Regions from separate parts of the Pseudonocardia ailaonensis genome, predicted to be linked through region 2. Evidence: riboswitches for the same ligand, from Rfam matches in the RefSeq annotation. Region 2 holds a riboswitch; the other holds the start of a gene.
The links. Region 2 has a riboswitch for S-adenosylmethionine ahead of ABD324_RS17725 (FAD-dependent oxidoreductase). Riboswitches for the same ligand answer to the same signal wherever they lie in the genome.

Region 1 (14,154 bases), on a different contig from region 2:
GAGGAAGTCGGGATGCTCCGGCACCTGCATCGCGCTCTCCCACCAGTTCGCGTGGACTGATATACCAGTCGCACGCTAAGGTAGGCGTGGTCCGGCGCGCGGGTCAACCCCCGCCGCCACGTGAGCGAACGGCACGTTCGCTCACACCTAGTGAGCGAGGGTGCCGTTCGCTCATCGGTGGGGAGGGATGTGGGCGTGGCGGAAGCGGTGTCGCTGGCGGATCGGGCCTACGCGGCGATCCGGGACCGGCTGGTGATGCTGGAGATCCGCCCCGGCGACCCGCTGAACGACGACCGGCTGGCCGCGGAGCTCGGCGCCGGCCGGACCCCGGTGCGCGAGGCGTTGAAGCGCCTCGAAGGGGACCGGCTCGTGGTCGCGTACCCGCGGCGCGGGACGTTCGCCACCGCCGTCGACATCACGGACCTGGCCCATCTCTCCGAGGTCCGGCTCACCCTCGAACCCCTGGCCGCCCGCAGCGCCGCCCGCGCGGCGGGGACCACGGACCGGGCCGCGCTGGCCGTGCTGGGCGAGGAGATCGCCACGCTGGACCCGGCCGGGGACCCGAAGGAGCTGCTCCGCGCGGACGTCGAGGTGCACCGCGCCCTCTACCGGGCGACGGGCAATCCGCACCTGGAGGACGTCTGCGTGCGGCTGGACAACCTCGCCACCCGGATCTGGGTGCTCTTCCTGGACCGGCTCCCGGCGCTGCCGGGCCACGTCCACGAACACGCCGACCTGCTCCGGGCCGTGGTCGCGGGGGAGGAGGACAAAGCCGCCGAGCTGGCGCTGGCCCACGTCCAGGGCTTCGAGCGGGCCATCCGCGCCCTGCTCTGACCCGCGCACCATGGATCCTCAACGCCCCCACGAGCCGGCAGAGCCTGCGTTATGGATCCATAACGCCCTCACGCGCAGGCGAATTCAGCGTTGTGGATCCATAACGCGCTCAGGGGCGGGCAGAATCAGCGTTATGGCTCCATAACGCGATCGGGAGGCAGGTGAATCGCGCGTTGTGGAGCCATGACGCGGTGGGTCAGAAGCGGCCGCCGCCGCCTCGCCGGCCGCGGCTGCCGGAGCCGCCGAAGCTCCCGGGGGAGCGGCCGCCGCCCCCGAAGCCCCCGCCTCCGCCGAAGCCCCCGCCCCCGAAACCGCCCGAGCCGCCGCGGTACCCGCCGCCTCGCATGGCTTCGTTGAGGATCCCACCGAGGACGAGGCTGCCCAGGTCGACGCCGATGTTCGAGCCGCTGCCACCCGACGGGCCGGACCAGGTGTTCACGTCGTTGCGGGCCAGGGTGAGCGCCTCCTGAGCCATCGCCTCCGCCTGCTGGGCCTCCCGCAGCGCCACCGCGGGATCACCGCCGGCCGATGCCGCGGACAGGTGCCGCTGTGCCTCCGCGAGCCGGGTCCTGGCCTGTTGGCCGACGGCGCCGCGGCGGGTGGAGATGAAGTCCGAGGCCGCGGCGACCGCGGACCGGGCCGTGACCAGCGCCTGGTCGAGCTGCGCGGCGGTGCGCCGGGTGCGCTCCGCCGCCTCGCGGGCCCCGGCGATCGCGGCGTCGAGCGCCGTGCCGGCCTCGTCGAGGAGGTGCAGGGCGGCGAGGGGATCGGGCAGCGCCCCGGATCCGGCTGCAGCGCCCGCTCCGGCCGTACCACGACCCGACTCGTCCGCCGCCTGGAGCGCGGCGCGAGCGCGAGCCACGACGCCCGGGTCGATCCCCGGCAGCGCGGCGGCCTCGGCGATGTCCTGCTCCACCTCGGCGCGGGCGGCGGGGATCTTCCCGGCCGCCTCGATCAGCTCGTCCTCGCGGCGGGCGACCCCGTCGAGGAGCGTGGTCGCCTGCGTGAGCGCGTCCTCGGCGGCGCGGCCGTCGACCACGGCGAGGGCCGGCTTCGCCGCGGCGAGCTGCGTCCGGGCCTCGCCGAGCTCGGTGGCGGCAGCGCCGGCGAGGGCCGTGGCCTGCGGGATCGCCTCCGCGAGCGCCTCGAGCGCGCTCGGCGCCCAGCGCGCGGTGAGCGACGCCCAGGCCCGCTCGACCTCGGGGATGCGGGCGACGAGCGCGGTGTGGCGGGCGGCCAGCCCGTCGATGTACCCGGGGGCGTCCGCCTCCAGCGAGCGCAGCCGGTCGAAGGCCTCGACCTGAGCGTCGAGCCGGTCGTCCGCCTGCGTGGCGAGCCGGAGGATCTCCGCGTGCATGGCCCGCTGCTGCGGCTCGGTCTCGGGGATCTCGTCGTCGAGCTGCTGGCGGATCTCGAAGGCCGCGACCATGTCCGCGCGCGAGGCCTCGAGCGCGGCGGCGAACGCCGCAACGGCCTCGTCGCCGAAATGACCGCGGGCGGCCGCGAGCTCGGTCTCGGAGGTCCCCACGGCGTTGTCGACGTCGAGGAGTGCCTGGCTGGAGCGGTAGCCCAGATCCTGCGTCGACTCCCCGGGGAACGGATCGGCCGGCGTGGCCTGCGGGGCGGCCGCGGGCGGCGCTGCGGGCTTCCTCCGCCGCCGGCTCACCAGGTAGGCCCCGCCGCCGACGACCACGACCCCGGCGCCGACGAGCAGCGGTGTGGTGATCCCGTTGCTGATCGTCCGCAGCCCGTCCGCCATGCCGGCGGCCGCGCCGGCCCAGTCCGAGCGGGCGAGGGCCGGCTCGAGGGTGTCCCGCTCGACCTGCTGGATCGACGCGTCGGACTCGGGGAAGCCGTCGTCGACCGAGAGCCCGTAGGCGCGGTCCTGCGTGGCGACGGCCAGCAGCACCTGGTCGCGGCCGAGCTGCGACTGGGTGGCGGTGGTGTCCGCCCAGTCCTGCCCGCCGCGGCCGTCGAAGGACCGCACGAACACGACGTACAGGTCGTATCCCTTGTCCGCCTTGAGCTGCGCGATCGCCTGGTTCACCCGGGCGAGGCCCGCGGGGTCGAGGGCCCCGGCGCGGTCGGTGACCCGGTCCGGCACCCGGAAGGGGGCGTCGGCCGAGGCCGTTCCCACGAGGAACAGGAACGGCAGGACGAGCAGCGCGGCGAGCGCGGCCAACCGGCGCACGGTCATCTCCTTCGGCAGGATCCGACCGCCATCATGGACCGTCCTCAGATCCCGCCGGCGAGCAGCACCTGCAGCTCGCGGGTGATCCGCTCCTGGAGGTCCGCGTGGGCCGGCCCGGCGGTGTGCTCCGGGGCCTCGAGATCCGGGTAGCGCCAGACCGGCTTCGAGCGGTACTCGTCGGGCTCCCACTCGTAGCGGGGATGGACGTGCCCGTGCAGGTGCGGCCAGCTGTTGCCGAGGATCTCGTAGTTGATCCGCCGGAACCCCGGGTCCTCCCGCAGCGCGGTGCGCACCGCCTGCCCGAGGAGGGAGAAGTCCCGCAGGAACTGCATCCGGGAGGGTTCGTCGAGGTCGTCGAGGTGCTCGGCGTCGCCGCGGTGGATCAGCAGGCAGTAGCCGGGCAGCTTCTGGTGGTCGCCGAACACCGCGAACCCCGACGGCGTCTCGGCGAGCAGGTTCTCCGCCGGCTCGCCCCGGCGCAGGGCGGCCAGCCTCCCGTCGCTCATGGTGCGGAGGCTATTCGGGTCCGCGGGGCGCCGCCACGGGGGAGCGCTCTGCCACGCTGGGCGCATGAGCCCCTACCCGAGCACGCACGTCGCCGTGCAGATCGACGCCCCCGCGTCGGAGGTGTACGCCTTCGTCGCCGACCCGACCACCCTGCCGCGCTGGGCGTCGGGTCTGGCCTCCGCCCAGGTCGAGCTGCGGGCCGGGAGATGGATCGCCGACTCCCCGATGGGGCAGGTCGAGGTGGAGTTCGTGCCGCGCAACGACTTCGGGATCCTCGACCACGACGTCACGCTGCCGTCCGGCGAGGTCGTCACGAACCCGGTCCGGGTGCTGCCCAACGAGGACGGCTGCGACGTGTTGTTCACCGTGCGGCAGCGGCCCGGGATGTCGGACGACGAGGTGGCGCGGGACGTGCGCACGGTCCGCGGCGACCTCGAGACCTTGGCCCGGATCCTCGGGGAGTGATCACCGGGGGTGCGCACCCCCGGCGATCACGAGCAGCGCTCACTCCGCGCGGGGCAGCTCCAGCAGCAGCGAGTGGCCCTGGTGGGGCTCGAGGTCCACGGTGAAGGCCTTCAGGTCGTCGACCTGCCCGACCTCCTTCTCCGTGAACATGTCCACCACCCGGCTGCCCGGGACCAGGTGCTCGGAGCGGACCGTGCCCGTGACCGGCTCCGCGGCGAAGTTGAGCACCGTGACGTGCTGGTCGCCCGAGTCGAGCTCGTGGACCATCACCAGCATCCCGCGATGGCTGACGTCCGGGACGTCGATCTGGCGGGCGACGGCGATCGCGTGCCGGGAGCGGACCGCCAGGATGGCCTGGAGCTGGCGGAGGAAGCTGCGCTCGTCCTCCATCTGCTCGGGCAGCGGCCCGTAGAGCGAGCGGCCGCGCGGCATCCCGGACGCCGACTTCGTGGCCCCCGGTGCGACGCCCATCAGGTCGTGGGCGGCGCGGCTGATCCAGCGGGTGTCGCCCTCGGCCACCAGCTCGGCCACCTCGTCGACGGGCAGCGGCAGCATCCCGCACAGGTCCCAGCCCGACAGCGCGAAGACGCCGGGCTGCAGGGCGTTGAACATCGCGAGCAGCAGGTGCACCCGCATGATCTCGGGAACGTCCGTGTCCGTGATCGTGTCGAGGGTGCGGTAGCCGAGCGTGGCCGCGATCAGGGACGCGGTGGTGCAGGCGATCCCGTTCGTGGTGAAGACCCGGTTGTAGTCGACGCTCACCAGGGTCGCGGTGAGGTCCGCCCGGATGCGCTCCGCCAGCTGCTCGCCCGTCAGCTCCCCGCCCGCGAAGGGGTAGACGTCGTCGCGGTGCCCGGTGGCCCAGTGGACGAGCTCGTAGGTCAGCTCGTCGTGGTTCTGCAGGGCGTGCACGAGCCCGGCCGGGTCCACACCCAGTTCCAGCGAGGTGCGCAGGGTGAGCCGCAGGAACTCGGTGTCCCCGGTGACCAGCGCGTGGTGGTAGGCGGGCCGGTTGACGAAGTCGTACGACAGGTCCGCCCCGGCCTCGGCGGTGGCGCGGATGTCGTCGATCGTGAGGTTGAGCTCCTGGAAGGTGAAGCCGCCCAGCTTGCGCACCATGGAGCCGATGAGGTGGTTCGCCGCCGCGGAGAGCGGGTGCCCCTCGGACCAGGCGGGCAGGCCCTCCGCGGCCTTCTCCACGCCGAGGAACCCGTTGGCGTCCAGGCGGAGCGCGCCCGCGCCGAGGTCGGCGAGCGAGTGCAGCGCGTCGCCGATCACCAGGCGCATGCCCGCGAACGAGGGATCGAGCCAGTTGATCGACGGCTGACCGTCCTTGAAGTAGTGCAGGTAGACCCAGCGCCGGGAGACCCCGTCGACGCCGACGACCGGCTTGGTCGCGCTCCAGTTCGTCTCCTTGACGCCCGGGGCGTAGAAGATCACCCGCTGCAGCCGGCCGATGATGTAGCCGGCCTTCTCCAGCTGCTCCTCGGTGGCGACGTCGAGGTTCACCGAGTCCTTGCCCGCCGGCACGTCGGGCAGGAGGTTCCAGTCCTCCTCCTCGATCTCCACCATGTGGTAGATGCCCGGGTAGTCGGCGTGCTTCATCTCGGCGAGCCGGAAGTCCGCGCCCTTGCCCGTGTGGCCGGGCACGATGTCGTCGATGATCGTGCCGCCGGACCAGGTGGCCATGCCGCACATGGCCCGGAACTCGGCCTCGGTGCCGAAGGCGGGATCGATCTCGGTGGACATGCGGTCGAAGTGGCCGTCGACGGAGCTGGTGAACTGCCAGCCCGAGATGCCGCCCGCGCGCTTCACCGGTCCGGTGTGGACGGCCTCGATCCCCACCGCGGCGAAGACGTTCCACAGCTCCTCGTCGCCGAACGCCGCGAGGAAGGACTCGCCGGGGCGGGTGATGAAGGAGATCGGGTACGCGGTGAACCACACGGACGCCGTCTCGACCGCCTGGCGCGGGCCCGGATCGGCGAACGGGTTCTGCCACATGGAGCCCTGGCCGGAGAACTGCCGGGCGATCTCGTTCGCGTCCGCGAGCATGGACTGGCTGAGCAGCCACGACACGTAGGCCGGGTTCTCCCCGGTGGCCGCGCCGTCCTTCGCCACGGAGCGCCGGACGACCGGCGACTTGGCCCGCGCGCGATGGCGCAGCGTGCGCGGGCGCGCCGGATGGAGGTGCTCCGCGTAGGTGATCTCGCTCGGCTCTTTCGGCTGCTGCTCAGACTCTGTGCTCGGTTCGCTGCTCACTGACTCTCCGTGCCCGGTGGATGCCCGGGGAGGGTGTACCACCCGGCGCATCCGTGAAACGACCGCGACGCGCGGGCGGTGCGGCGGGATCGCGCTTCGGATCGGTGGCCTGCGTGGCCTACCGTCGGGCGGTGGCTGTGCACCGGAGTCTGGCGCTGCTCGTGGCGGGCGCCCTCTTCATGGAGATCCTCGACGGCACCGTCATCGCGCCCGCCGCCCCGCACATCGCGGCGGACTTCGGGGTCGCCCCCGTCGACGTCAACATCGCCATCACCGCCTACGTGCTGACCCTCGCCGTGCTGATCCCGATCACCGGCTGGCTGGCGGACCGCTTCGGCGCCAAGCGGGTCTTCGTGCTCGCGCTGGTGCTGTTCGGGCTGGCCTCGGCCGGGTGCGCGCTGGCCCCGAGCCTGCCGGTGCTGACCCTGACCCGGGTGCTGCAGGGGGCCGGCGGGGCGATGATGGTGCCGGTCGGGCGGCTCGTCGTGCTGCGGACGACGGCGAAGTCCGACCTGGTGCGCGCCATCGCCTACCTGACGTGGCCGGCACTGATGGCCCCGGTCGTCGCGCCGGTGGTGGGCGGGGTGCTGGCGGAGTACGCGTCGTGGCGGTGGATCTTCGTGATCAACGTGCCGCTGGCGGTGGCTGCGCTGGTCGTTGCGCTGCGGATCGTCCCGGACCTGCGCGAGGACACCGTCGGGCCGCTCGACCGGACCGGGTTCGTGCTGAGCGCGGTGGGCGTGGCGGCGCTGATCGTGGCGCTGGAGGGACTCGGGAACGGGTTCGGGACCGTGACGGCGGTGGCGCTGGTCGTCGCCGTCGGCGGGCTCGGGCTGGCGGTGCGGCACCTGCTGCGCAGCCCGCGCCCGCTCGTCGACCTGCGGATCCTGAAGATCGTCACCTACCGGGTCACGGCGGCCAGCGGCTCGGTGTACCGGGCGGTGATCACCGGCATCCCGTTCCTGCTCCCGCTGCTCTTCCAGGTCGGTTTCGGCTGGTCGGCGGCGCAGGCGGGGCTCGTGGTGATCGCGGTGTTCGTCGGCAACGTCGGGATCAAGCCGGCGACGACGCCGCTCATGCGCCGCCTCGGGATCCGCACCGTGCTGCTCGGCTCCATCGGGATCGGCGCCGCCTGCCTGGTGGGCATGGCCTTCCTCGAGGCGGGCACGCCGCTGGTGGTCACGCTCGCGCTGCTGCTGCTCAGCGGCATCGTGCGGTCGACCGGCTTCACCGCCTACAACAGCGTGGCCTTCGCGGACGTGGAGCAGCCGCGTATGAACCACGCCAACACGCTGTTCTCCACGCTGCAGGAGCTCGGCGCGGGCCTGGGCGTGGCCGTCGGGGCGCTCCTGGTGCGGCTCGGGCAGGCGGTCGGTGTGGCCCCGGGGGTGTCAGGGCCCTACCGCACGGCCTTCGTGCTGCTCGCGGTGATCCTGCTGGTCCCGGCGGTCGCGGCCTTCCGTCTCCCGCGCAGCGCCGGGGACCACATCACCGGCCACGCCTGAGGGCCCGCGCTGCCGTCGTGAGCGTGTGGTTCGGCCTCCCGGCTCTGCCGAATGGCGGACTCCGTCCGCGGGGCCGACTCGCGGGTCCGGGGTCAGTGGCCGCAGGTCTCGGTGGCCGTGGTGGGGGCGGTGCCGAGGTGCAGCGGGTCGAGGTCGCGGGGGTCCGGGGTGGGGGCCCAGCGGCCCGTGACCTGGGCGTAGTCCCAGGCCGGGCCCGTCGTCGCGATCTCGCGGACGGCCGCGACCAGGCGGTCGACGTCCGCCTCGGAGGTGTTCAGGCCGAGGCTGACGCGCACGGCGTCCGTCTCGCCGGTGAGGCGGGCGAGGAGCGGGTGGGCGCAGAAGCGGCCGTCCCGCACGCCGATGCCGTGCTCGGCGGACAGCGCGGCGGCGACCAGGCCGGCCGGGACGTCCCGCACGGTGAAGCTCGCGACGCCGACGCGATCCGGCGCGTCCGCCCAGATCCGCAGCGGGCGGACCCCGGCGATGCCGCTGAGGCCGTCGACCAGCCGGGCGAGCAGCGCGCGCTCGTGGGCCGGGGCGATCTCGTCGATCACCGGGTCCAGGGCCTTGCACGCGGCGGCGAGCGCCGCGGCGCCGAGGACGTTCGGGGTGCCGGCCTCGTGCCGGTGCGGCGCGGGCGCCCAGCTGACCTCGGCGTGCCCGCCCTCGACACCGACGTGGGTCACCGCGCCGCCGCCGGCGAGGTACGGGGTGGCGACGTCGAGCCAGTCCCGGCGGCCGACCAGCACGCCGGTGCCGTAGGGCGCGTAGAGCTTGTGGCCGGAGAGCACCAGGTAGTCCACGCCCCAGGCGGCGACGTCGACCCGGCGGTGCGGGGCGAGCTGCGCGGCGTCGAGCACCACGCGGGTGCCGGCGGCGTGGGCGATCGCGCAGATCTCGGCGATCGGCGGGATCTCGCCGGTCACGTTCGAGGCGCCGGTGATCGCCAGCAGGGCCGTGGGCCGGGCGGCGAGCTCCTCGCGCAGCAGCTCGAGGGTCTCGGCGAGGGTGTCCGGGGCGCGCAGCACGCGGTGGTCGGTGCCCCGCCAGGCGAGCAGCGTGGCGTGGTGCTCGACGTCGAGGCACAGGGTGGCGCCGGGGACCGCGCCGGCCAGCAGGTTCAGGGCGTCCGTGGTGTTGCGGGTGAACACGACGACGTCGTCCTCGCGGGCCCGCACGAACCGGGCGACGACGTCGCGGGCGCCCTCGACCGCCGCGGTGCAGACCTGGGAGGCGTAGCCCGCCCCGCGGTGCACGCTGGAGTAGTAGGGGAGCAGCGCGGCGACGTGGTCCGCGACGGCCTTCAGCGCCGGGGCGCTGGCGGCGAGGTCGAGGTTCGCGTAGGGCACGGTCCGGCCGTCGACCAGCGGGACCGGCAGGCCGGTGCCGACGAGCTCCGGGAGGGCGGCCGACGTGGCGGTGGCCGGGGAGCCGGTGACCGAGCTGCCGGTGGCCGGGGTGCTGGACGGGCCGGTGGCCGACCCGCGCGGCGCCGGACCGCGGCCCGCCGGGGCGGGGAAGGTGGCGGGACAGGCGAGCGTGGTGGGCGCATCGGACATGACGGATCCTCCCGGATCACTACAGGACCCGGTGCTGACGCACAGGAGTCCGCGCTTGCCGATCGCGGTGCCGCGACGGCCTGGTCGTCACCCGGAGCACCCCGCCGCGGAGGAGGGTTGCCGGCCAGCGAGCCGGGGCTTGACGCTGGCGCTCTTGACCTGGCACCGACGGTAAGCGAATCCCGCGCGGCCGGTCAAGTGTGATCCCGACCCCAGGACAATGCCCGGACATTTGCCGGACGACCGTTCCAGAGTGGTGCGGAATGTCCGGGCCGGATGGTGGTGGGCGGCCATTGCGCCGCCATTACCGCGCCTTTCCCTGTCGGCCCGTCGCGACGATCACGGTCGGTGGAGGAGCGGTGGATTCCGGCTCGACGCGTGTGGGTGACGGCCGGGGCGTCGCGCCCGTCGGGCGCCGTGCCACGTGATCGGTTCCCGGATTTACTCCCACGATCGGGTGAATAAAGGGTGGGTGTGACAGGTCGGCGAGTGGGGGATCGGGGGCGCGAAATGGCGCCGAAATCGCGTGACCTGGGCCACGAAATGCCCCTCGAAACGGTTCCGGAACGGCGTGGGATCGCCCTTTGCCCGACCCCGGTGGCAATGACTGCTCCGTCCGGATGACAGGGTTTCGGCCATGCGCCTCACCGACACCTTCGCGAGTCGACGTCATGTCGACCTGCGCCGCGTGGCGAGTGCGCTGTGTAGCGCGACGGTGAGCTGAGACCCGGGCCCGTCCCCGGGCCCGTCTCCCCGATCCTCGCTCCGGCGCACCTCCGTCCCCGCGCCCTCCTCGCCCGGCCGCCGCTCGCGGTCGTCCGGGTCCGGACGCGGGTGCCGCACCCCTCGTGCCGCCGGGCCGCCCCGTACCCGGGAACGGCCCGTCGGGCGTGCGCCACGGCCCCGGCCCGCGCCCGGCCCGCCCCCGTTCGTCCACATCGGATGACGGGCCCGGACCGTGCGACCGCCGCGGCCGTTCGGCTCCCCACTGAAGAAGAAACCGGAGAAACACCGTGCCCCGACACCGTCACCGACCACCCCGGTCGGCCACCCTCACCCGGCTCGCCGGGATCGCGACCCTGACCGGCGCCGCGTTCGCCGTCCTCCCGGGAGCGGCGTACGCCGCCACCCCGGACCTGGTCCCGGACACCGCGCCGCTGCTCACCGCGCACAACGAGCCCGAGCCCGCGCCGGCGCCCACCGCGCCGTACGTGGAGGGATCGCAGACCGCGTTCGGCCAGGGCGACCTGCTGAACCAGGGCCGTGACGTCGCGCCGGCCGGCGTGCCCGTCACCGGGCTCGTGCAGTCCGTCGTCGGCGCGACGAAGATCCTGCCGACCTGATGCGCGCCCCGAAGAAGATCCTCCTCGGGCTGCTGGCCCTCGGCATCGTCGCCGGGGTGACCACGATCCCGGGCGGGGACGCGTACGCCGACGTCCAGACCGTCCGCTCCACCGTGAAGGGGGCCGACGGTAAGGACTACTGGGTCGAGAACAACATCGACGACGCGGCCAAGGGCTCCCACCAGGCGGGTACCCGTCCCGAGTACATGGTGGTCTGGGCGGGCGACGAGAACGCCGCCGACACCGTCGTGCCGGACGTGAAGAACCTGCCGGGGTCGCTGCAGAACCCGACCGACAAGGTGCGCAACGCCCTGCCGGGGCCGGACTTCATGGCCGTCGTCGACGTCACCAAGGGCTCGCCCAGCTACGGCAAGGTCGTCAACACCGCGACCGTCGGCCCGCTGGTGGAGAACGAGCCGCACCACATGCAGTACTCGTGGCGCAAGGGCGACAAGATCTACGCGGGCGGCCTCTACTCGGCGGCCACCTACGTGTTCGACGTGGCCGCGCTGCCGGAGCTCAAGCTCTCCGGCATCAGCCTCCCCAGCCAGACCCTCTGCGGGTCGGTGCCGGACGCGTACTGGGTGCTGAAGGACGGCACGGCGTACGGGACCTACATGGGCGGCCCGGTCGTCCCCGGTCCCTGCACCTACTCCAACGGCGAGGTCCGCACCGGCAACGGGTTCGCGGGCACGCCGGGCGAGGTCGTGCGGTTCGGGCCGGACGGCAGGAAGCTGGTCGAGGCCCCGGCCGCGACGACCACGCCCGAGGACCCGACCCAGTGCCTCAACATGCCGGCGCTCGGCCAGCCCAGCTGCGCGAACCCGCACGGCATCCAGGTCCGCGAGGACCTGAACACCATGGTCACCAGTGACTACGCCGAGCCGCGGACGATCATCCTCGACCCGGTCAAGGCGCCGTCGCCCTACCTGCGCCGGCCCACCGTGCGCACCTGGGACATCTCGGACCTGAACCACCCGAAGGTCAAGTCGGTGTCGTACCTGCCGACCGGGCCGCGCTCGAACGGTCAGGACCCGCTGCACAACGAGAACCGTGCGGCGATGGAGACCACGGTGACCAACCTGCCCGGTCACAAGGGTGCGTTCGCCCAGACCATGCAGGGTGGCGCGCTGTTCTACACCCCGGACATCACGGTTCCGGAGCCGACGTGGCGCGAGATCTACGACCTCTCCGCCGCGGTCAAGGAGCTCGACCCGAAGGCCGGCGACAACGGCGGCCCGTCGTCCAACGGTGGCTGGCTGCAGACCAGCCCGGACGACACGACGCTCTACCACGCCATCATCGGCCGCAAGCCGGGCGCGCTCGGCAAGGACGACCCGGGCACGAACGGCGGTGTGATCGCGCTCGACATCTCCAAGCTCGTCGAGTCCGGTGCCGACGCGCAGTGCTCGATCGACACCACCGACGAGATCGCCGCCGGCGGCGCCGAGGCCGACTGCCCGACCCTCAAGGGCGACCAGGTCATCAACCCCGGCAAGGCCGCGGGCGGCCCGCACTGGGGCGCCCTGGACACCCTCGCCCTGGGCGACGACGGCTTCTACCACCAGACCGACCAGCCCCAGCGCCTCGCGACCGCGAACTACTTCGTGGCCCGCACCGGCACCGACGGTGACCACCGGGTCTGCCTGGTGGACATCGCCGGCGACGGACCGCTGCACCTCGACGAGGACTTCAAGGACGAGAACACGGGCGACACGTGCATCTCGTTCAACCGGGAGCGCTGGCCGCACGGCGCCTTCGGCAACGCGAAGCCCCACTCGATGCTGTTCGTCGCGAACGATGCCGACGTCAAGTAGGAATCAGGCCTCCCGGTCGTGGCGCGTGCTCGCGCGCCGCGGCCGGGCGGCCGCCCCGCTCGCCGTGGCCCTGCCGCTCGCCGTCCTGGCGAGCGGCGGGTCCGCCGCGGCGGAGCCGCTCACCCCGGCCGCCCGTGCGGCGGCGGCCCTGGGGGAGCAGGCGTCCGCGGGGGCGGTGGCGTTGCGGGTGGTGCTGCTGGTGGGCACGGCCCTGCTGGCGGGCATCGCACTGGTCTCGGCGGCGGGACCGGATGCCGGCCGGAGGGGTCCGGGTGGCCGGGCGGGCTCCGGTGTCGGGCCGGCGGGCTCCGGTGTCGGCCGGACGGCCCGGTCCGGTCGAGACGAACCTCGGCCACGGCGGGACCATGATCGACTGGGGCTCACGGTCCTCTCGGGGCGTGGGGTGTCGGTGACGGCGTGGGTCGCGGCGGGCGTCGTGGCCGTCGCGGCCGAGGTCGTGCACCTGACCGGATCGGTGTCGGTGCCCGGCACGGTCGTGCATGTCGTGGCGGCGCTGCTCGCCGCGGCGCTGGTGGGCACCTGCTGGGCGGCGCTGCCCGGGGCGGTGCTGGTGGTGCTCCTCGCCGCCGGCCTCGGCTCGACGCACAGCGGCGTGGCCTTCGCACTCGACGCCCTCGTCGCCGTCGCGGTCGCGCTACTCCTGGGCGCGGCCGCGGTGGGGATCACGGGGCGTGGACCGGCGGTGGAACCGGGACCGCCGCCGGCTCCGGGGCCGGGGGCGGGGGAGCCCCCGGCCCCGGGGAGAACGCCAGTCCCGCAGGGCCTGCGGAGCCGCGAGCTCGCGGAGGCGGTGACGGAGTCGTTCGCGGTCGTGAGCCCGGCCGGGACCCGCGAGGCGGTCCGCGCCGAGCGACATCCCGACTCGCGGCGCGCCACGCCCCGACCCGCGCGGAGGGAGAGCGCGACTCGCGCGGAGCCGGCCCCCGGCTCGCACGGTGTCGGAGGCCGGGGTGTCGAAGTGCGGGGTGTCGGAGACCGGGGTGCCGGAGTTCGGGGTGTCGGAGCGCTGATGGGGATCGGGCTGGTGGGCGGGGTCGTCGCGGTGGCGGCGGCGCTCGCGCAGCTCCTGGTCGACGGTCCGGAGACCGCCCACGACCTCACGGCCACCGGGGCCGGCCTCGCCGGCCTGTCCGCCGTGGTGCTGCCGGCTCTCGCCACAGCGGGGTTGCTCGCCCTGCTCCTCCATGATCGCCGTTTTGGTGCGTCCAGGCAGGTTGGAGGGGGCGCCAGTGCACTCGAACGTCGATCTTCGCCGGTGCGCGGCCGCGCACCGGCGTTGGCGGCTGCCGGTGAGGAGCGGTCGTCCCGTGGAGCTGACAGGCGCCCGGGCGCGGTCGTGGCGGGCGATCGGCGTTTCGGTGCGTCCGTGCAGGTCGAGGGGTGCGCCGCAGCACTCGATCGGCGATCTTCGGGTGCCCGGCGGGTGCGGGAGGTGTGGCGGATCGTCGCCGTACTGGGCGTGCTCGGGACCGTGGCTGCGGCGCTGGTGGGGGTCGTGCCCCTGCCGGGGCCGGCGCCCGTGCCGGGCGAGCCGCTCCTGCGGACCGTCGAGGCCGGGTCCCAGCGGCTCGCGCTGCTGGTGGCGCCCCTGCGGCCGGGGCCGAACCTCGTCCGCGTCTCAGGGACCGGCTATCTCGCCGAGGCCGCCGC
Region 2 (14,154 bases):
CTCTCCGGCCTGCGCGGCGCGACGCCGCCGGGCTGGGACATCGTCATGGACGGCACGGGAGTCCAGCTCGTGGACGACGGCATCGCCGCGGCCCCGGACGCCGAGGCGGTCCCGCTCGGTGCCGCGGACGTCCCGGAGATGCTGGCCCTCGTGGCCCGGACCAGGCCGGGCCCCTTCCTGCCCCGCACCGTCGAGCTCGGGACCTACCTGGGAATCCGGCGGAACGGCGAGCTGATCGCGATGGCCGGGGAGCGCCTGCACCCGCCGGGCTGGACCGAGATCAGCGCGGTCTGCACGGATGCAGCCCACCGGGGGCAGGGCCTCGCGACCCGCCTGGTGCACGCCGTGGCCGCGGGCATCCGAGACCGGGGCGAGACCCCGTTCATGCACGCGGCCGCCTCCAACACCACCGCGATCCGGCTCTACCTGTCCCTGGGCTTCCGGCTCCGCAAGCAGACCCGCTTCGTCCAGCTCCGCATCCCCGCCGGGGCCCTCGCCGGGCAGGCGTAGGGCACCCCGGGCGTGGAGAGACACCCAACCGCCACAGTCTCCGCGGCCTCAGCAACCGAGACGGCCCGTGTTCTCAGGACTCGGATAGGTGGAGTGGCTGGACGGTGCCCTGGTGGAAGAACACCCGCCAGCCACCGTCACGACGCCGCCAGACCGAGCTTCGCAGCACGGTCAGATCCCGTCGTCGGCTGCGATAGGTCAGGAGCACGACGTCGTCGGCCAGTCGGACACCTCGGATCCGGTCGATCTCCGGGGGCTCCTTGTGGTCGTCGGGGCTCCCCATGAACGTGAGGATCGAACCCAGGTCCCATACCCGGCCGGAGGCCCCGAACTCGTGGAACTCCGGATCCAAGAGCTCCCGGAGCGCGGCGGGCGAGGCCCGGACCTCGTGCTCCAGGAGCCGGAGCTCGGATGCGATCACGTCGGGGATGTCGGCGTCGCGCTCGTCGGCCATGCAGGCGATCCTGCACAGTCGACGGACAGAGCGTCGATCGGTTTGCCTACGGACGGCGGAGGACTCGTGCGGGCGATCGCCTCGAGCCGCTCCCGATGCCGACGCCGCGCGGCCTCTCCCTCACGGGTGATCAGGGACAGCCCGTCCCGGTAACCCACCGCCCCGTCGACGAGCTCCCGGACGATGTCGGCGTGCCCGGCATGACGGTTCACCTCGGCGATGGTGTGGATCAGCATGTGCTGCAGCGTGACCGTCCTCATCGGCGCCGGCCACCACGGCACCTCGCCGACGGCGTCCAGGTCATTGCCGACGATCACGAGGTCGGAGGCCGCACACACTCGCCGGTACAGCTCGATCAGGTCGGAGCGGCTCTCGTCCTCGGTTGCCCACATGTCGGCGTCGGGCTCGGAATTCTCCGCGGTCCAGGGCAGGGACGGCGGATCGGGACGACCGAAGGCCGCACCGAAATGGCCCCACTCCACGGTGGCGAGGTGCTTGACGATCCCGAGCAGAGTGGTGCCCGTGGGGACGAGCGGTCGCCGGACGTCGTAGCCGGACAGACCCTCCAGCTTCCAGACGACGGCCTCCCGTGCCGTCCGCAGGTAGCCGTGGAGGTCCTCCTTGAGGCCCGGTGCCGTCACGTAAGCGACATGCCATCAAGGACACGAGCCGCTCCAGCTCCGGTACGACTGCCTGCGGTCCTGCGGTACTCAGCTTCGGCTGCCTCGAGTGCACGATCGGCGTCACCGTCCCCCGTGGATCGGACGTCGTGATGCTCGACGAGCCGTTCGAGGGACGCGAGGAGACGATCAGCGAGGTCGGTCCGTCTGGTGGCGACGACGGGGAAGGGCGGGACAGGCACGGCGGCACTCCGACGACACGCAGGAACAGGACGGCGGTGAGACCGCGGAGTCAGGTGCTCGCGGTCTCGGACGACGTCACCGACAGAGCGCGGCGCCGGTGCGGCAGAAGTCCACGTGCCGACGCCGCGTGCGGGACACGAGACCCTCAGTGGAGCACGGGACACGCACGGCCTTCTCCCATCGTCCCCGGCAGGAGCACCCGGCAGTGATCTGCGGGTTGCTGCGGCGTCCTCGAGCCGGGACTCTCGGCCGCTCTGGATGGATTCCCCCTCCACTGAACCTCGCCGCCCGATCCGGTGTCAAGCGCACCGGGTGTCCGCTCACCGATGTCCCGACCAGCGGAAACGTCCGGACAAGGTCCGTAGGTGCGGAGAACTGGGCCGAGCGTGCGCTCGCCCATGAGCTCGGCATCACGGGCGAGCCCTGAGCGCGATCAGGCCGGGACGGTGGGCCGAGGTTCGCAGCAGAGCATGAGGAGCCGAGTCACCGGGGTCCCACGGGGGAAACCGCGGTGGCGTCGGTGGCCATGTCGGCCAGGACCCGGCCGATCGCGGGGGCGAACTTGAAGCCGTGACCGGAGAACCCCGCCCCGACGGTCAGCGGCCCTTGCGCAACGAGGGCGAACTCCGCGTCCGGGGTCGAGGTGTACGTGCACTCCACCGTCTCCGCGGTGGACCCGTCGAGCCCGGGCAGATAGCGGTCGATGTAGTCGAGCAGGAGCCGGGCGGTGCGAGCGTCGGCAGGAGGCGGGGCCGCATCCGGGTCCCGGAGCCTTCCGACACCGTGGAAACCGAGCTTCACCCGCCCGTCCGGCGCCGCCAGCCCGTACACCGAACTCGGCCAGCCGTCCGTGACGTGATGGATGAAGGTCGGTCCCGACGGAACTCCCGGACGGCGGACGACGTGCACCGGCCGCTCCTGCGTCACCCGCAACGCAGGCAACGGGATCAACCCCGCCGTGAGCCCGGCCGACCACGCGCCGGCGGTCACGACGACCCGGCGCGCCCGCACCGTCCCCGCGGTGGTCCGGACGTCGACCCGGTCGTCCCCACCGATCTCCAAGGCCTCGACGGCGACGCGGTGGCGGACCACCGCGCCCCACCCGACCGCAGCGGCGCCGAACGCCGCGACGGCCTGGTCGGCGTGCACCCTGCCGGAGCGGTCCGGCTGGTGGAGCACCCGACCCTCGAACACCCGCCCCGGCCAGCGCTCAGCCGCCTCCTGCGGGTCCAGCCACTCGTAGGCGATGCCGTGCGCGGCCAGGCTCGCCGCCAGCGGCCCAGTGGAGTCCGGATCCCCGTGGTCGACACCGCCGGTGAACGTGAGCAACCCGGCGCCGGTCTCGTGTTCCAGCTCCCGCCACAGCTCCAGGGCCTCCGCCGCCAGCCGGACATAGCGGGGGTCCGAATAGGTCAGCCGGTAGATGCGCGACGTACCGTGCGAGGCACCGCGATCGTGACCCGGCCCGAACTGCTCCAGGAGAAGCACCTCGTGCCCGCGCCGGGCCAGCTGCCAGGCGGTGGCCGCTCCCATCACCCCACCGCCGACCACGACGATCTCGACCGCGGGTGGCAGCGCGGGCACAGGGGTGCGCGGCGTGGGGATCAGGGACATCGAGGCGGCGCTCCCATCGAACCCGGCGGAAGCACCCTGCGCCTGTGCGGGTTGCTGCGGCGTCGACGAGCCGGGACTCTCGGCCGCTCTGGATGGACGCTCCGAACTCAACCCGGCGCCCGATCACGTGTCAAGAGCATGAACGGACAAGTACCAGGGACCACCATCGACGGCGGCCAACCATCACTGCGGCCGCGCCGGTCGCAGTGAGCGCGGCCAGAATCGGCGCCACGTCGCGAATACGCTTTCTCGCGAGCTCACACACTACGTCCATGAGGTCCGCGCGGACGCTGTGCTCCCCAACCCCGTTGCGGCCCAACCGGTCCGCTGTGATCGCCCGGTCCATCCAGCCCAGCGTGAGGACCCGGCGCGGAATTCACGACCGACGTCACGGCGCTCCCTGACGATCATGGCGACCGCGGGCCCTCGTCATCGGCACGAGCTTCATCGAGGGACCGGCGCGCAGCGACCGAACGCCGCAAGACCGACGCGCAGCGTGAGTGTCAACTCGCCCCTGACCTTCCCGTCCGAAGCCCACGTCATCCGCAACGCCGGCGGCGTGGTCACGGACGACGAGATCCGCTCGCTCGCCATCAGCCAGCGCCTGCTCGGGACGCAAGAGATCATCCTGATCCACCACACGGACTGCGGGATGCTCACCTTCACCGACGACGGCTTCAAGAAGTCCATCAGGACGACACCGGCATCAAGCCCCAGTGGTCGGCCGAGGCCTTCCCGGACCTCGACGAGGACGTCCGCCAGTCCATCGCCCGGATCAAGGCCAACCCCTTCGTCCCGAACAAGGACTCGGTGCGAGGCTTCGTCTTCGACGTCGCCACCGGGAAGCTCAACGAGGTCGTCTGACACGGTGGGCGCCGGGTCTCACCGGCCCGGCGCTCCGCCATCCGCGCACCGGACAGCACCGGAGTCCGCGGACCGCATGACCGTGCTCGTCATCGAACGTCGGTCAGAAGAACCCCGTCGTGGGGGGCTCTTCACCCGAGAGTAGCCAGGCTCCGACCACAGCGGCCTTGTGGGCTCGCGGGTTGTGGTTGGCGACGGTGCGGGAGTTGCGCCAGTGGCGGTCGAGGTTGTGGACGCGCTGGGCGGTGGAGGCGCCGCCCACTTCGAACAAGGCCTGCGACACTGCGAGCGCGGCCTCGGTGGCCACCAGGTGGGCCTGGGACACCTCCAGACTCGCCGTGCGGACCAGGTCCTGGTCCTCGTGGCCAGGTACGCCGTCCGTGGCGGCGATCGCCTCGGCCGCGCGGAGGACCGCGGCTTCGGCGCCGTAGGTGCGGGCGGCCATGTCCCCCACCGCATGCCGCACGTACGGATCCTCCAGCGACGACGCGACCCCGGAGTGCTTGATGGGCCGGGCCTTGCGCTGCGCGTAGCCGACGGCGTCCGCGACTGCGTTGCGGGCGATGCCGACCTGGACCGAGGCGAGGAACAGCTGGAAGAACGGGGAGATCGGTGGTCTCGTGCCCTCGGTCTTGTGCGAGGGCAGGAACTCGTCGGGGAGGATCTCTACGTCCCGGAACAGCGTCGATCCGCTCGCGGTCAGCCGTTGCCCGATCCCGTCCCAGTCGTCGACCAGCTCGACGCCCGGACGGTCGGTCGGGACGACGGCGGAGACGTGCTCGCCGTTCTCGTCGAGCGCTGTGACCGCCACCCATTCCGAGAACAGGGTCCCGGTCGAGTAGAACTTGTCGCCGGTGACCCGCCAGATGCCGTCGCGCCGGAAGATCCGGCTGCGCATCACACCCTGCGGGGCCCCGAGCTCGCCGCCCGCGGCACCGACGAGGTCGCCGGCGAGCACCCTAGGGAACCACCGGTCCCGCAGCTCGGGGTCGGGCAGCCGCCGGAGCCGCTCGACGAAGGCGAGGTGTGAGCGGACCCCCTGCGTCACATTGGGATCGGCCTCGGCCAGGTCGATCAGGAACCGGATCACGTCGACCATGCCGGCGTCCGGGCCGCCGTCCGCGGCCGGTACCCGCCAGGTCCCGAGGCCCGCGGCGGCGAACTCCCGGACCTGGGCGTGGGGCATGGTCCGGGTGGCCTCGCGCTCCGCGGCCCCCTGAGCGATCCTGGCCAGCACCGCCGGCGCGACAGCCTTCAGGTCTGCCAAGGTCCGGGTGCGCGCGAGGGTCATCGCCGGTCCGTCGGGAGCGCGGCGGACTTCCAAGCGGTGAACCCGCCGTCGATGTGGGAGACGTTCGGGTACCCGAGGCGGGCGATGCGTTCGGCGATCGGGCCCGAGCCGCGCTCGGAGGTGCAGAAGACGATCACCCGCATCTCCGGGTCGCTGGTGACGGGCAGCCGTTCGGCGGATTCGTGGCCGAAAGTGCGGTCGAGCTTCGTGCGGTCGACGACGGTGGCGTCCGGGACGGACCCGTGCTCGTCGCGGGAGGCGTCCCCGCGGATGTCGATCAAGTAGGCCTCGCCACGGTCGACGAGGGCGGCGGCTTCGGCGGGGCTGAGCAGGGTGGCGCGGGCGTCGAGGGCCATGGTGGTCTCCTTCAGGCGGTGCGGGCGAGGGCGGGGTTCGCGAGTCCGAGGTGGTCGCGCAGGGTGGCGCCCTCGTACTCGGTGCGGAACAGGCCGCGGCGCTGGAGCACCGGGACGACCTGGTCGACGAAGTCGCGGACGCCGCGGGGGTGCAGCGGCACGAGGACGTTGAAGCCGTCGGCGGCACCGGCGCGGTACCAGGCCTCCAGCTCGTCGGCGATCTGCTCGCCGGTGCCGGCGACGGTCCAGTGGATGACACCGAGGCTGCGGACGAGGACCTCGGCGAGCTGGCGCAGGGAGAGGTTCTCCTGCTCGGTCCAGGTGCGGAGCCGGATGGTCCGGCTGGTGCCGGCCTTGCGCTCGGGCAGCTCGTCGAACGGCAGCGGGCGGTCCGGGTCGAACCCGGAGAGGTCCGCCCCGAGCTCGACGCCGAGCCGGGCAATCGGGTCCTGCTCGCGGCGGGCGAGCTCCTCGAGCTCGGCTTCGAGGGCCTTGCCCTCGGCCTCGGTGGCGCCGATGTAGGGGACGATCCCGGGGAGGATCTTGATCGAGTCCGGCGAGCGGCCGAGCGCGACCGCCCGGGCCTTGACGTCGCGGAGGAACTCGATGCCGTTCGGGATCGTCGACGAGCCAGTGTAGACGGCTTCGGCGTGGGTGGCGGCCATGTGTCGCCCGGACGGCGAGGCACCGGCCTGCACGATCACGGGCCGGCCCTGCGGGGACGGGTGCCAGGGCGACGGGGCGTCCACCGAGAAGCGACTGTTGGTGAACCGGTCCCCCGCCCACAGGGCGTAGAGGGTGTCGACGAACTCCGAGGCCCGTTCGTAGCGCTGCTCGGGCTGCGGGTGGGAGTCGTGGCCGAAGTTGCGGGCGATGGCGTCTCCGGCGGAGGTCACGACGTTGATCCCGGCCCGGCCGCCGGAGAGCTGGTCCAGCGAGGCGAAGCGCTCCGCGACCTCGTAGGGCTCGTGGTAGGTGGTGGTCACCGTCCCGATCAGCCCGATGTGCGAGGTCCGGGCGGCGAGCGCGCTGAGCTGGGTGAGCGGCTCGAGGGACTGGACGAGCGGTTCCCGGTTGCCGAACACCACCGGGCTGTCGGCGAGGAAGACCGCGTCGAACAGCCCGCGCTCCGCGGTCTGCGCGATGTCGGCGAAGTAGTCCGCGTCGAGGATCCGGTCTGGTGTGGACGACGGGTGCCGCCACCCGGCGCGGTGGAAGCCCACCTCGCGCAGGTTGAGGTTGAGGTGCATCACGCGGCGACCCCCTCGTGCGATCGGTCGGCGGGCCGGGGCAGGCCCAGCCGCTCCCGGAACGTGCGCCCGGCGGGAACGGAGCGGTCGCCGAGGACCGGCAGGGTCTCTCCGACGAGCCGGTCAAACGCGGGCCGGTCGAGCTCGAGGCGGAACCCGCCGAACCCCGCCCGCTCGGCCTCGACGGCCAGCGCGGCTGTCGGGCGGATGCCCGTGGGCAGCGCGAGGAGCGCGAGCGACGCGCGCCCACCGAGCCCCGCGAGGATGTCCGCAGCACGGCTCAGGTCGGCCCCGATCGTCACGATCTCCGCGTGCTCCGCCGCGAGCGCCCGCGAAGGGGCGTCGGCGACCTCGACGGACAGGACGGGATGGCCCTGAGGAGACCGCGGGGTGCTGAGCGGGCCGTGGACACGGAACTCCGTTCCCTCCCAGCGGGTCTCCCGGATCTTCGCCTCGTCCACGTAGACTCCGCGCTCCTTGTCGGCCGGGATCGCATCGTCGTCCCAGCTGTCCCACAGGCGCGGGAGCAGCTCGGCGTACTCCGCGGCGCGCCGCGCCCGGCGCTCGGCCGCGGGCGGCTCCACCCCGTGCAGGTCCGCGAGTGCCGCGGGGTCGGTGGCGACGAGCCGCCACCCGGCCCGGCCGCGCGAGAGGTGGTCGAGCGCGGCGAGGTAGCGGGCCACGTTGTAGGGCGCCGCATAGGCCGGGCTGACGTCCGCGACCAGCCCGACCCGGCTCGTGGTGACGGCGAGCGCGGACAGCACCGTGGTCGGCTCGAGGGCCCCGCCGAGCGGGAAACCGACTGCGTCGAGGCCGGCGTCCTCGGCGACGCGGGCGTAGGCGACGAGGTCGGGGAGGGTCTCCGTCCCGACGGGGACGACTTCGAGGTACATGGATCTCTCCTCAGGCCGGGACCGGCTGCGGGACCCGGAGTCCGAGATGCCCGCGCAGGGTCGAGGTGGTGTAGCGGTCGCGGACCAGGCCGCGGCGCCGCAGCTCGGGCACGACCTGTTCGGTGAAGGCCGTGAGGCCGGCCGGGTGCAGTGGGACCAGGAGGTTGAACCCGTCCGCAGCGCCCGCCCGCCACCAGTGTTCGAGCTGGTCGGCAATCTGCGTGCCGGTGCCGGCGACCGTCCAGTGGACGTTGTTCATACTGCGTTCGGCGCGCTCGGCCAGTGCCCGGATCGTGGGCCGCTCGCGCTCGACGATCGTGCGGAGCCGGACGAAGCGGCTGACCGCGCCGCGGTACTCGGCCACCGTGGGCACGGCGTCGAGCGGGACCGGGCCGTCGGGATCGTAGGGCGCGAGATCGAGCCCGAGCAGCTCGCCCAGGCGCACCACGGGATCGACGCCGCGCACGGCCAGGGCCTCGAGCTCGGCCTCCAGGTCGCGGGCCTCGCGCTCGGTCCGCCCGACGTACGGGATCAGCCCGGGCAGGATCTTCACGCTGCCCGCCGGGCGCCCGGCCCGCTCGGCCCGGCCCAGGACGTCGGTCCGGAAGGCGACGCCGTCGTCCACCGTGGATGATCCGGTGTAGACCGCCTCGGCGTAGCGGCCCGCCAGGTCCCGGCCGCGGTCCGAGGCGCCCGCCTGCACGATCACCGGCTCGCCCTGGGGCGACCGGCGGCCGCCGGCCCAGGTGCGCTGGAGGTGGTCGAGGAAGCGGGCCGCGTTGGCGTAGCGGTCGGCGTGCTCGGGGTGGGCATCGGAGCCGAAGTTGCGGGCCACCTCGTCGCCGGCGTTGGTCACGACGTTGACGCCCAGCCGCCCGCCGGAGAGCAGGTCGAGCGACGCTAGCCGCGCCGCGGCCTCGCCGGGCTCGGTGTAGGTCGCGGACACCGTGCCGATCAGCCCGATCCGGGAGGTCCCCGCGGCCACCGCCGCCAGCAGGGAGAACGGTTCCAACGGTTGGGACAGCGGCGGCTCGCGGAGCACGGGGGTGTCGGCGAGGAACACCGCGTCGAACGCCGCCGCCTCGCACTCACGGACGAGCTCGGTCACGAACCCGACGTCGGTGATCGCCTCGGGCCGGGCGTCCGGGTGCCGCCAGGCGGCGCGGTGGAAGCCGCGGGCCCGCAGGTTGAGGTTCAGGTGCATGTCACTCCTCCAGCAGGTCGCGGCCGAGGTCGGCGAGCACGACGTCCTCGGCGGGCGGGTTGTGCAGGGCGACCCGCAGGTCGCGCAGGTGCCGCTGCACGGGGTGGTCCAGCCAGATCGAGGCGGCGCCGATCAGCCGGCCGGCGTGGTCGGCGGCGTCCGTGGCGTGCTGGTGGACGGTCAGTTTCACCGCCGCGGCCTGGGCCGGGGTCAGTGATTCCCCGGCTCGGTCGAGGGCGTCGCGGAGCAGCAGCCGGGCCCGGTGGATCTCCAGCTCGATGCGGGCCGCCCGCTCCCGGATGCGGGGCAGGTCGGCGAGCACGCCCTCCTCTCCGTCGTTGCGGGGGTTCCGGGCGAAGGCGAACGCCTCCGCCCGAGCCGCCTCCCCGATCCCGAGGTGCACCGATGCCAGCAGCAGGGGCCACCAGAGCGCAAACACCGGGTCCTTCGGGGCCACCGCGCCGATCTCGGCCCGGCCGAGGAGAGCCTCCGGCGGGAGCGCGACCGCGTCGAACACGACGTCGTTGCTCGCCGAGCCGCGCAGGCCCGCGACCTGCCAGTTCTCCTCGATCCGCACGCCCTCGGCCGGCAACGGGACGAGGAACTGCCCGAGTCCGCCCTGCTCGTCGCCCACGTGGGCGGCGACGACGAGGTGGCCCAGTGCGAGGCTGCCGGTCACGTACCGCTTGCGGCCCGACAGCTCCCAGCCGCCGGGCACGGCGCGGCCCACGCTGTCGATGCGCCCCCCTCGGCTCGGCGGTCCGCTGCGCTGCTCGCTCGCGGTGCCGCTGAGCAGGGACGAGTCCGCGAGGATCGCCTTCGCAACCGGCTCCACCCGGGGATCGGCTCCGGCGAAGAGCTTGGCGGACTGGATGTAGTGCATCGCCAGGATCAGCGCGGTCGAGGCGTCCCCGCGGGCCACCGCCCGCACGACCGCGGACGCCTCCGTGATCGTCCCGCCCGGGCCGCCCCACACCTCGGGGACGATGAGCAGCGGCAGCTCGGCCGTCCGGACCGCCGCGGTGTTCTCCGGGACGTAGGTGCGCTCCCAGTCCTTCGCCGCGCGTTCGGCCAGCTCCGCGACGAGTGCCTCCGCCCGCGCCACGAAGCTCATACCCGCACCTCCCGGCCGGGTACCGCGGCCAGCAGCTCTCGCGTGAACGGGTGCTCCGGCTCGCGCAGGACCTCCTCGGCGGGGCCCTGCTCGACGAGCCGGCCCGCCTGCAGCACACCGACGGTGTCCGCCACCTGCCGGACGACCGCGAAGTCGTGCGAGATGAACAGGTACGCGAGGCCTCGCTCGGCCTGCAGATCCACCAGCAGCCGCAGGATCTGGTCCTGGACGGACACGTCCAGTGCGGACACCGGCTCGTCGAGCACCACGATCTCCGGTTCCAGGATCAGCGCCCGTGCGATCGCGACCCGCTGGCGCTGCCCGCCGGACAGCTCGCCTGCACGCCGGTCGATCGTGTCCGCCGATAGGGCCACCCGGTCCAGGAGCTCCGCGACCGAGCGGCGCCGGGAGGCGGTGTCCCCCACCGCGAACGCCTTCGCGGGCTGCGCCACCGCCTGCTCCACAGTGAAGCGCGGATCCAGCGACGAGTACGGGTTCTGGTAGACGAGCTGGACCCGGCGCCGGAAGCCGCGCAGCGCCTTCCCCCGCAACGCCGTGACGTCCTCGTCCACGACAGTGATCCGGCCGGCCGTGGGGTCCTCCAGACGCAGCACGAGCCGCGCGATCGTGGACTTCCCGGAGCCGGACTCGCCGATCAGACCGTACGTCTCCCCCGCGCGGACGGCGAACGACACGTCGTCCACTGCGAGCGTGCTCCCGAAGTCCTTCCGCAAACCCTCCACCCGCAGCACGGGCACGCCGGCGGGGTCCGTCGTCTTGAGCCGGTCGGACGTGAGCGTCGGCGCGGCGGCGATCAGCGCCTTCGTGTAGTCCTCGCGCGGCTCGGTCAGCACCGCCGAGGCCGGCCCCTGTTCGACCACCCGTCCGTGACGCAGCACGACGACCCGGTCCGCGCGGTCCGCCGCGACGGCGAGATCGTGAGTGATCAGCAGGACGGCGGTGCCGGTGGTGCGGGCCCGCTCCTCGAGGTGGTCGAGGATCCGCCGCTGCACGGTCACGTCCAGGGCGCTCGTCGGCTCGTCCGCGATGATCAGCTCGGGGCCGCAGGACAGGGCGATGCCGATCAGCACGCGCTGCTTCATCCCGCCCGAGAGCTGGTGCGGGTACTGCCGCGCCCGCAGCTCGGGGTCGGGCAGCCCGGCCCGTTCCAGGACCTTCAGCGCCTCCTCGGCGGCGCCCTTGCGGTCCGCGAGCCCGTGGGCGCGCAGGGTCTCGGCGATCTGCTCGCCGATCCGCTTCACCGGGTTCAGCGAGACCCCGGGATCCTGCGGGACGAACCCGATCCGCCTGCCGCGCACCGCCTCCAGCTCCTTGTCCCGTAACCCGACGAGCTCCTCGCCCGCGAAGCGCACGCTCCCTGTGACCGCGGCACTGCCCGGCAGCAGGCCGATGACGGCGTGCGCCGTCGTCGACTTGCCGGAGCCGGACTCCCCCACCAGCGCGACGATCTCACCGGGCGCCACAGTCAGGGCGACTCCTTCGACCGCGGGCCGGTCCCCATAGGCGATGCGCAGGTCCGTGATCTCCAACAGGCTCACCGGAAGTCACCTCCGTCCCGGTCCAGTGCCCGGCTGATCCGGTTGGCCGCCAGCACCGAGGCGGCCACGACGAAGCCGGGCAGGGTGGTCAGCCACCAGGCGGACGCCAGGTAGTTGCGGCCCTCGCTGACCAGCGCCCCCCACTCCGGCTGCGGCGGCGGTGCGCCGAACCCGAGGAAGCTCAGTGCGGACACCGCGAGGATCGCCCCCCCGAATTCCAGTGCGGCCAGGACCAGGACGGAGCCCAGCGCGTGCGGGAGCACGTGGCGCAGCAGGATCTCCGGTCTGCTCACCCCGCTCACCGTGGCCGCCTCGACGAAGACCTCGGTGCGGGCACGGAACACGTCCGCGCGCATGACCCGGGCGAAGCTCGCCACCGACGCCACCCCGACGGCGATCGCGACGTTGACGGTGCCGAACCCGAGCGCGGTGACGACGGCGAGCGAGAGGAGCAGGCCCGGGATCGACAGCAGGACGTCGACCAGCCGCATGACGACGCCGTCGAACCGGCCGCCGACGAAGCCGGACACCAGCCCGATCAGCGTTCCGGCCACGAACCCCACCGCGACGGCGATCGCGGTCGCCTTGAGCGACAGCGCAGCCCCGTAGACGACCCGCGTGTACAGGTCCCGGCCCAGATGGTCGGTCCCGAACCAGTACTCGGCGCCCGGGGCGGTCAGCTTGTCCCGCGGCACACCCGTGAACGGGTCCCGGGAGGTGAACCACTCCGGAAAGAACGCCCAGCCCAGCACCAGCAGCAGCACCAGGACCGCCAGCACCAGCCCCGGCCTGCGCACCGCCGCGCGCAGGGCGCCGCCCCTCCGCACGGGCCCGTGGGAGCCGCGCGGATCGGCGACGACACTGGTGGCGGTGTCCGGCAACAGCTCGACGGCCGTCATGCGAGGGCCTCCTGGGGTGCACGGCGGCGCTCGAGCCGCCCGATCCGGGGGTCGACGAGCGGGTACACCGCATCGACGGCCAGGTTGACCAGCACGAACACCAGCGCGGACAGCACGACCAGGCCCTGGATCACCGGGATGTCCTGAGCGGCCACGCTCTCCTCCGTGAGCCGGCCGATCCCGTTGCGGGAGAACACCGTCTCGACGACGACGGCGCCGGCGAGCATCTGCCCGACCGTGATGCCGATGATCGTCAGGACGGGGATCGAGCCGTTACGCAACGCGTGCCGCAGCTGGATGTGAGTTCGGCTCAGGCCCTTCGCCCGCGCGGTCTCCACGAACGGCGAGCGCCAAGCCGCCGCCAGGTTCTTCGCCAGCACCTGCGCGAACACCGCGCCCGTCGGGACGGCGAGAGTGATCGCCGGCAACACCAGCGCCGAGAACCCCGCGTTGCCGGTCGCCGGGAACAGCTGCGCCCGGAAGGAGAACAGCTGCAACAGGATCAGCCCGATCCAGAAGGTGGGCACCGAGACGCCGAGCGGCGGCAGAGAGAGCAGGACCCGCCGCAGCGGCCGCCACCGCACCGAGGTGGAGAGCAGCGCCAGTCCCCCACCGGCCAGCACCGCCAGGGTGAACGACACCGCGGTGAGCGCCAGGGTCTGCGGCAGTGCCTCCGCGATCGCCCGGGTGACCGGCTCACCGGTCGGGATGGAGCTGCCGAAGTCGCCGCACACCGCGTCCGCGAGGGCATAGAGGTACTGCACCACCAGCGAGGAGTCCAGATGGTGCTCGGCCCGCAGCGCGGCCACCGCGCCGGGATCGACCCCGACCCCGTCCCCGGTCGCGTTCAGCATGATCGACACCGGGTCGCCCGGCAGCAGGTAGAGCACGACGAACGACAGCGTGAAGGCCGCCCACAGCACGAACACCCCCTGCGCCGCCCGGCGCGCCAGGTAGCGGCCGTAGCCACCGCGGCGGAGCGCCGCGGCCCGGCGGGCAGCCGGGCCGGACGCCGTCACGACGCGTCCTTCTTCCACGCGTCGTACAGCACCGTCGCGCCGTACGGGTCGATCGCGACGCCCTGCACCCCCGACCGGACCCCGACCGCCTTGGTCTGCTCCCGGATCGGCAGCCAGTAGCCCTTGCCGATGATCAGCTTCTGCAGGTCGGACGCGGCGGACCGGCGCTCGGCCTCGGTCGACGCGAGGTTCAGCCGGTCCGAGGCCGCCTGCAGCTCCGGCTGGTCGGCGCCGCCGAGAGCCGGGTTGGTCTTGCTGAACAGG

Region 1: linked by a shared signal. The riboswitch ahead of ABD324_RS06930 (aminotransferase class V-fold PLP-dependent enzyme) and the one ahead of ABD324_RS17725 (FAD-dependent oxidoreductase) in region 2 are both predicted to bind S-adenosylmethionine.

The regions. Positions count from the first base shown of each region.
Region 1 covers NZ_BAAAQK010000004.1:93,097-107,250, forward strand. The annotation lists gene ABD324_RS06895 (sarcosine oxidase subunit beta family protein) at 1-30, opposite strand, end outside; gene ABD324_RS06900 (GntR family transcriptional regulator) at 196-834, shown strand; gene ABD324_RS06905 (TPM domain-containing protein) at 1,031-3,025, opposite strand; gene ABD324_RS06910 (HIT family protein) at 3,070-3,531, opposite strand; gene ABD324_RS06915 (SRPBCC family protein) at 3,596-3,997, shown strand; gene treS (maltose alpha-D-glucosyltransferase) at 4,037-6,256, opposite strand; gene ABD324_RS06925 (MFS transporter) at 6,388-7,761, shown strand; gene ABD324_RS06930 (aminotransferase class V-fold PLP-dependent enzyme) at 7,854-9,323, opposite strand; SAM riboswitch class IV at 9,370-9,483, opposite strand; gene ABD324_RS37145 (putative leader peptide) at 9,961-10,047, shown strand; gene ABD324_RS06935 (hypothetical protein) at 10,337-10,666, shown strand; gene ABD324_RS06940 (hypothetical protein) at 10,666-12,483, shown strand; gene ABD324_RS06945 (hypothetical protein) at 12,509-14,154, shown strand, end outside.
Region 2 covers NZ_BAAAQK010000009.1:392,731-406,884, forward strand. The annotation lists gene ABD324_RS17710 (GNAT family N-acetyltransferase) at 1-510, shown strand, start outside; gene ABD324_RS17715 (nuclear transport factor 2 family protein) at 584-964, opposite strand; gene ABD324_RS17720 (DinB family protein) at 928-1,605, opposite strand; SAM riboswitch class I at 2,002-2,092, opposite strand; gene ABD324_RS17725 (FAD-dependent oxidoreductase) at 2,311-3,441, opposite strand; SAM riboswitch class I at 3,452-3,540, opposite strand; partial or broken gene ABD324_RS17730 (beta-class carbonic anhydrase) at 3,851-4,305, shown strand; gene ABD324_RS17735 (acyl-CoA dehydrogenase family protein) at 4,409-5,596, opposite strand; gene ABD324_RS17740 (rhodanese-like domain-containing protein) at 5,593-5,952, opposite strand; gene ABD324_RS17745 (LLM class flavin-dependent oxidoreductase) at 5,964-7,202, opposite strand; gene ABD324_RS17750 (LLM class flavin-dependent oxidoreductase) at 7,202-8,095, opposite strand; gene ABD324_RS17755 (LLM class flavin-dependent oxidoreductase) at 8,106-9,299, opposite strand; gene ABD324_RS17760 (acyl-CoA dehydrogenase family protein) at 9,301-10,413, opposite strand; gene ABD324_RS17765 (dipeptide ABC transporter ATP-binding protein) at 10,410-11,972, opposite strand; gene ABD324_RS17770 (ABC transporter permease) at 11,969-12,871, opposite strand; gene ABD324_RS17775 (ABC transporter permease) at 12,868-13,890, opposite strand; gene ABD324_RS17780 (ABC transporter substrate-binding protein) at 13,887-14,154, opposite strand, start outside.